Regions from separate parts of the Kocuria cellulosilytica genome, predicted to be linked through region 1. Evidence: predicted binding sites of a transcription regulator. Region 1 holds the regulator's gene; the other holds the start of a gene.

The links. The regulator HrcA, encoded in region 1, represses chaperone genes, less so after heat shock. The targets are predictions, from matches to a motif close to TTNGCACTCGNNNNNNNCGAGTGCNAA.
Region 2: a site for HrcA is predicted at 1,552-1,578, ahead of groES (co-chaperone GroES). Genes of this name have one in related genera too.

Annotation. Positions count from the first base shown of each region.
Region 1 is NZ_JAVFWZ010000003.1:252,862-256,266, forward strand. It holds gene RCG67_RS06210 (DUF4870 domain-containing protein) at 1-231, opposite strand, end outside; gene RCG67_RS06215 (DUF3097 domain-containing protein) at 398-1,261, opposite strand; gene hrcA (heat-inducible transcriptional repressor HrcA) at 1,437-2,444, shown strand; gene dnaJ (molecular chaperone DnaJ) at 2,516-3,405, shown strand, end outside.
Region 2 is NZ_JAVFWZ010000004.1:11,775-15,179, forward strand. It holds gene RCG67_RS07625 (ABC transporter permease) at 1-200, opposite strand, end outside; gene RCG67_RS07630 (siderophore ABC transporter substrate-binding protein) at 343-1,314, opposite strand; gene groES (co-chaperone GroES) at 1,744-2,040, shown strand; gene groL (chaperonin GroEL) at 2,192-3,405, shown strand, end outside.

The DNA of each region.
Region 1 (3,405 bases):
CAGGGTGAAGTTCATGGCCTCCATGGACTCCTGCTCGGTGAACGGCCCCCGGCCGCGGAAGACGCGGTGGAGCAGGAACGAGGGGAGGAAGCCGATGACGCCGCCGAAGTGCGCGAGGGTCGCCCACTGGTGGTCCTCGGTGACGGTCAGGGGCTGGGCCACGGGGGAGAGGCCCTCGAACGGGGCCCCGGCGTTCTCGCGGCTCGATCGGGGGTCGGTCTGCACGGGCACGGAAGTCCTTCGGCGGTGGGACCGCGGCGGGACCGCGGCCGGTGGGTGGGACTCCACCATCCTACCGACCGGTCCGGACGGCGGCGGATCGCGGCCGTGCACGTGTGCCTTTGTGACGTCACGACCGGCTCCTCCCGGCCGCCGGAGGGTGCGGGAGCTGGCCGGATCAGGCCCCGGGCGCGGTGAGGAAGTCGATCAGCTCCTCGACGCGGCCCAGCAGGGACGGCTCCAGGTCGGCGTAGCTGTCCACGCGGGCGAGGATGTGCTGCCAGGCCCGTCCCAGGTCCCCGGGGGTCCGGTGCGGCCAGCCGAGGGCGGCGGCGGCACCGGTCTTCCAGTCGGTGCCGCGGGGCACCACGGGCCAGGCGTCGACACCGAGGGCGCGCGGCTTGACCGCCTGCCAGATGTCGACGTACGGGTGGCCCAGCACCAGGACGTTGCCCGCGGCGCCGGGCAGGCGCATGGTCTCGGCCGCGATCCGGGACTCCTTGGAGCCGGTCACGAGGTGGTCCACGAGGATCCCGAGCCGCCGCCCGGGACCCGGCCCGAACTCCCGCACGGCGGCGGGCAGGTCGTCGATGCCGTGCAGCGGCTCCACGACGATGCCCTCGACGGCCAGATCGTGGCCCCACACCTTCGCCACCAGCTCGGCGTCGTGGTAGCCCTCGACCCACACCCGGGAAGCCTTCGCGGTGCTCGCGCGCAGCCCCTCGACGGCCACGGACCCCGACCGCGTGCGGGCGGGCGTCCTCGCCGCCGGGGTCCGGCGGGGCTCGACGACGACCACTGGCTCGCCCTCGAGCAGGAACCCCGGTCCCAGCGGGAACGCCTTGACCCGGCCCCGGCGGTCCTCCAGTCCCAGCACGCGCATGCCGCCGATGGTCTCCAGGGACACGACGGCGCCGACCCAGCCGGTCGTCACGTCCTCCAGGAGCATGCCCGGCGCCACCGGGACCTCCGCGGACGCGGGCCGGCGGCGGGCGAGGGCGTCGTCGTCGAGGCTGCGCGGCCCCCAGCCGTGGTCGCTCATGGTCGTCCTCCCGGGTCGCGGTGCCGCGCGTCCGGCGCGGATCAGCCGGAAGCGTACCAAACCGGGGGCGGCGGCCCGGTGGTCGGACACGGGGGCTACACTGGACGGCGTTAGCACTGTGGCCACCCGAGTGCCAGGGCGGCCGGAGCACGAGCACGGACCGGGGAGGAGCGGCGTGAACCATCCGAGACGACTGCAGATCCTGCAGGCCATCGTGGAGGACTACGTGCACTTCCGCGAGCCCGTGGGCTCCAAGGCGCTCGTGGACCGGCACCGCCTCGGCGTCTCCTCGGCCACCGTGCGCAACGACATGGCCGCGCTCGAGGAGGAGGGCCTGATCGCGGCCCCCCACACGAGCTCCGGCCGGATTCCCACCGACAAGGGCTACCGCACGTTCGTGGACCAGATCGCGGCCGTCAAGCCGCTGTCCGGGCCGGAGCGGCGGGCCATCCAGCGGCTGCTGGACGACGCCGCGGACATCGACGACGTGATGGAGCGCACCGTGCGGCTGCTCGCGCAGCTCACCCAGCAGGTCGCGGTCGTGCAGTACCCGCACGCCTCCGGCGTGACCGTGCGCCACGTCGAGGTCGTGGACCTCGGGGCCGGGCGGGTGCTCGTGGTGCTCATCCCGACCAACGGGCGGGTGGCCCAGCGCGTGGCCGTGCTGCGGACGCCCCTCGAGGAGTCCCAGCTGCTCGAGCTGCGCGCCCGGGTGCTGGCCGCCGTGGTCGGGCGCTCCCTGACCGCGGTGCCGGACGCCCTCGCGGTGATGGCCGCGGGCACCGCCCCGCCGCTCCAGCCGGCCGCCGCGGCGGTGGGGGAGGCCGTCGCCGCCCTCGCGGCGGGCGGGGCCGAGCACCGCATGGTCATGGCCGGCACCGCCAACCTCGCCCGTGCCACGGGGGACTTCCACCTGAGCATCGGCCCGGTCCTCGAGGCCCTCGAGGAGCAGGTGGTGATGCTCCGGCTGCTCTCGGAGATGGAGCAGGACGCCCGCGGGGTCGCCGTGCGGATCGGCACGGAGAACGCCGAGGGCCCCCTGTCCGAGGCCGCCGTCGTGGCCACCGGCTACGGGCCGCAGTCGAAGGTGGGGGTCGTCGGTCCCATGCGCATGGACTACCCGTCCACGATGGCCGCCGTGCGCGCCGTCGCCCGCTACCTCTCCCGTATCCTCGGGGGCTGAGCCCCCGCGGGCCCCGCTCCCGGGGCCCTCCAGCGAAACCCACCACAGACCTCTCGACAGAACGGACCACGGTGAGCGATCACTACGAGACCCTGGGCGTGTCCCGGGACGCCAGCCAGGAAGAGATCAAGAAGGCCTACCGCAAGAAGGCCCGCCGGCTGCACCCCGACGTCAACCCCGGCCCCGAGGCCGCCGAGGACTTCAAGCGCCTCTCCCACGCCAACGACGTCCTCTCCGACCCCGAGAAGCGGAGGGTCTACGACGCGACCGGCAACGAGAACGGCACCGACACCGGTTTCGGCGGGGGCTTCCCCGGCTCGGGCTTCGGCTTCGCCGACATCTTCGACACCTTCTTCCAGGGCGCCGGGGGCGCCGGCTCCGGCCGGCGCGGCCCCGCGTCCCGCACCCGCCAGGGCCAGGACGCGCTGATCAACGTCCGCGTCTCCCTCAGGGACGCGGTCTTCGGCACGGAGAAGAAGATCACCGTGGACACCGCCGTGATCTGCCCCACCTGCAACGGCAGCTGCTGCCAGGAGGGCACCCAGCCCGAGACCTGCGAGGTCTGCCACGGGTCCGGCCAGGTCCAGCGCCAGGTCCAGTCCATCCTGGGCACCGTGGTCACCGCCGCCCCGTGCGCCACCTGCCAGGGCTTCGGCACCGTCATCAAGCACCCCTGCCACGAGTGCTACGGCGAGGGCCGCGTGCGCGACCGCCGCCCGCTGACCGTCAAGATCCCCGCCGGCGTCTCGACCGGCAACCGGATCCGCCTCTCGGGACAGGGCGAGGCCGGCACCGCCGGCGGCCCCAACGGGGACCTCTACGTCGAGCTCAAGGTCGACCCGGACCCCACGTTCGAGCGCCAGGGCGACGACCTGCACGCCCGCGTCCGGGTGCCCATGACCTCCGCGGCCCTCGGCACCACCGTGACCCTCGAGACCTTCGACGGCGAGCGCGAGGTCCC
Region 2 (3,405 bases), on a different contig from region 1:
CACGGAGTGACGTCGAGGACGCCGATGAAGGTGCTGACGACCGCCAGGACCAGCACGAGGGAGCACGCGGCGGCGAGCCGGCGGGCGTTGGCCCGGGCGGACGCCCCGGGGGCCACCGGGGTGGAGCCCACCGACGGCGGAACCGCCGGCACGGGGCCGGCGGCCGCGGGGTGCGGTGCTGGGGTCACGACGGTGCTCATCGTTCCGTGGTGGTCATCGGGGAACCTTTCCGGTTTCGGGGGCGGCCGCGGTCGCGGGCCGGCTCGGCCCGGGTGCCCCGCACGGGCGACGGGCGGTCGCCGTGCGGGGCACCCGGGAGCCGGGCTCGGCCGGGTCGGCGGATCAGGCGAGGGACTCCTGGACCTCGGCGATCATGGCCGGGAAGTTGTTCAGGCCGAGGCCGACGAGGTACCAGCTGGCGCTGTCCACGTAGGTGATCTGGTCCTGCTGCGCGGCGGTGGTGCCGTTGACGAGCTCGTTGTCGAGCACCTGCTGGGCGGCCTCGCCGCCGGACTGGCCGATGGCGGTGTCGCGGTCCAGCACGAAGATGCGGTCGGGGTTCGCGTCGGCGATCGCCTCGAAGGAGACGGCCTCGCCGTGGGTGCCCTCGGCCTGGACGTCGGCCGCGGACTCGAAGCCCAGCAGGTCGAAGACGATGTTGCCGAAGCGCGAGTTCGGCCCGTAGGCGTTGACCTCGCCGGCGTTGGTCAGCAGGAACATCGCGGTGCCCGCCTCGGCGGTCCGGGCCTTCGTCTCCGCGACCTGCTCCTCGACGGCGGTCAGCTTCTCCTCGACCTCGGTCTCCTTGCCGAAGATCTCCCCGAGGGTCCGCGACTGCTCGGTGAAGGAGTTCAGCGCGTCGGCCTGGTCGAGCGAGAGGTCAACGGTGGGGGCGATCTCGGCGAGCTGGTCGTAGAAGTCGGCGGTGCGCCCGGAGATGATGATCAGGTCCGGGGCGGCGGCGGCGACGGCCTCGAGGTCCGGCTCCTTCATGGAGCCTGCGTTGACGTACTCGTCCGACCGGTACTCGGAGAACTGCTCGGGCAGGCTGCCGCTCTTGGGCAGGCCCTGGACGTCCTCGTCCAGCGCCTGCAGCGAGTCGAGGACGCCGAGGTCGAAGGTGATCACGTTCTCCGGGTCCACGGTGACGTCCGTGGTGCCCTGCGCGTGCTCCACGCTGACGGTCTCCGCCGAGGCGGCGCTCGGCGCGTCCTCGCCGGTGGTCGCCGCGCCGGAGGTCGAGCAGCCCGCGAGGGCCAGGACCGAGGCGGCGGCCAGCAGGGCGGTGGAGCGGTGTCGGAGAGTGCAGTTCATGGTCTTCCTTTGTGCAGAGGACGTCGGCGCGCTCCGGGGTGGAGGGCGCCGGCGGGATCCGATGGGCGCGACGGACCCGCACACCGGTGTGCGGGGACGACGGGGAGGGCACCGTTGCTCGGCCGAGGTAAGGGTTGCCTTACCGCTCAACCTAGAGCGTCGGACGGGCGTGAGGCAAATCATTGGGGAACACCGGTGTGACCTAATTCCTCCGCGGGGTCCGCAGGAGCCGGCGCGCTGGCACTCGCCTTGACCGACTGCCAGCCCCCTCCTACAGTTGGCCTTGGCACTCTCCGGGTGAGGGTGCTAAGGGCCAGGCGATCGATCGGCACCGCGACGACGGTTGGTGCGCCAACCGGCCCGAAGCTCGACAGCGGGCTCCGCCCGCGGTCGCCCACCGTTTTCCACCCCTACAGACAAGGAGAGATCGTGTCGGTCTCCATCAAGCCTCTCGAGGATCGCATCGTCGTTCAGCCGCTCGCCGCTGAGCAGACCACCGCGTCCGGTCTCGTCATCCCGGACACCGCCAAGGAGAAGCCCCAGGAGGGCAAGGTCCTGGCCGTCGGCCCCGGTCGGGTCGACGACTCCGGCAACCGCATCCCGGTCGACGTCAAGGAGGGCGACGTCGTGATCTTCTCCAAGTACGGCGGCACCGAGGTCAAGTACAACGGCGAGGAGTACCTGGTGCTCCCGGCCCGCGACGTGCTCGCCGTCGTCGAGAAGTAGACCGGGCGGCACAGACCCGGCGCAGACCGCGCAGTCCGGACGAAGGGTGCCTGTCGCGCACGCCCCGCGGGGCCCGCGGCGGGCACCCTTCGCCGATTCCCGATCCCCGAAACCGCTGGCGACCCCAGCCACCCAGAAGGAGCCATTGCCCATGGCCAAGCAGCTGGCATTCGACGATGCCGCACGCAAGTCCCTCGAGAACGGCGTCAACAAGCTCGCCGACACCGTCAAGGTCACCCTCGGCCCGCGCGGGCGCAACGTGGTGCTCGACAAGAAGTGGGGCGCCCCCACGATCACCAACGACGGCGTGACCATCGCCCGCGAGGTCGAGCTCGACGACCCGTACGAGAACCTCGGCGCCCAGCTCGCCAAGGAGGTGGCGACCAAGACCAACGACGTCGCCGGCGACGGCACCACCACCGCCACCGTGCTCGCCCAGGCGCTCGTCAAGGAGGGCCTGCGCAACGTGGCCGCCGGCGCCGACCCGCTGAGCCTCAAGCGCGGCATCGAGAAGGCCGTCGAGGCGGTCACCGACCGCCTGCTGGAGAACGCCCGCCCCGTGGAGGGCGCCAACGTCGCCCACGTGGCCGCCATCTCCGCGCAGGACCCGGCGATCGGCGAGCTCATCGCGCGCGCCTTCGAGACCGTCGGCAAGGACGGCGTCATCACGATCGAGGACGGCTCGAGCACCGAGGTCGAGCTCGACGTCACCGAGGGCATGCAGTTCGACAAGGGCTACCTGTCCCCGTCCTTCGTGACCGACGCCGAGCGCCAGGAAGCGGTCATGGAGAACTCCCTGGTGCTGCTGTACCAGGGCAAGATCTCCTCGGTGCCGGAGCTCATGCCCGTGCTCGAGAAGGTCCTCCAGGCCAAGAAGCCGCTGACCATCATCGCCGAGGACGTCGAGGGCGAGGCCCTCTCCACCCTCGTGGTCAACAAGCTGCGCGGCACCCTCGACGTCGTGGCCCTCAAGGCCCCCGGCTTCGGCGACCGCCGCAAGGCGATCCTGCAGGACCTCGCCGTGCTCACCGGCGGCCAGCTCATCACCACCGAGCTGGGCATCAGCCTCGACCAGGTCACCCTCGAGCAGCTGGGCACCGCCCGCCGCGTGACGGTGACCAAGAACGAGACCACCCTCGTGGACGGCGGCGGGACCGAGGCCGAGATCCAGGACCGGGTCGCCACGATCCGCGCCGAGGCCGAGCGCACCGACTCCGAGTGGGACCGCGAGAAGCTGCAGGAGCGCCTCGCCCGCCTGGCCGGCGGCGTCTCCGTGATCAAGGTCGGCGCGGCCACCGAGGTCGAGGCCAAGGAGCGCAAGCACCGCATCGAGGACGCCGTGTCCTCGACGCGCGCGGCCCTCGA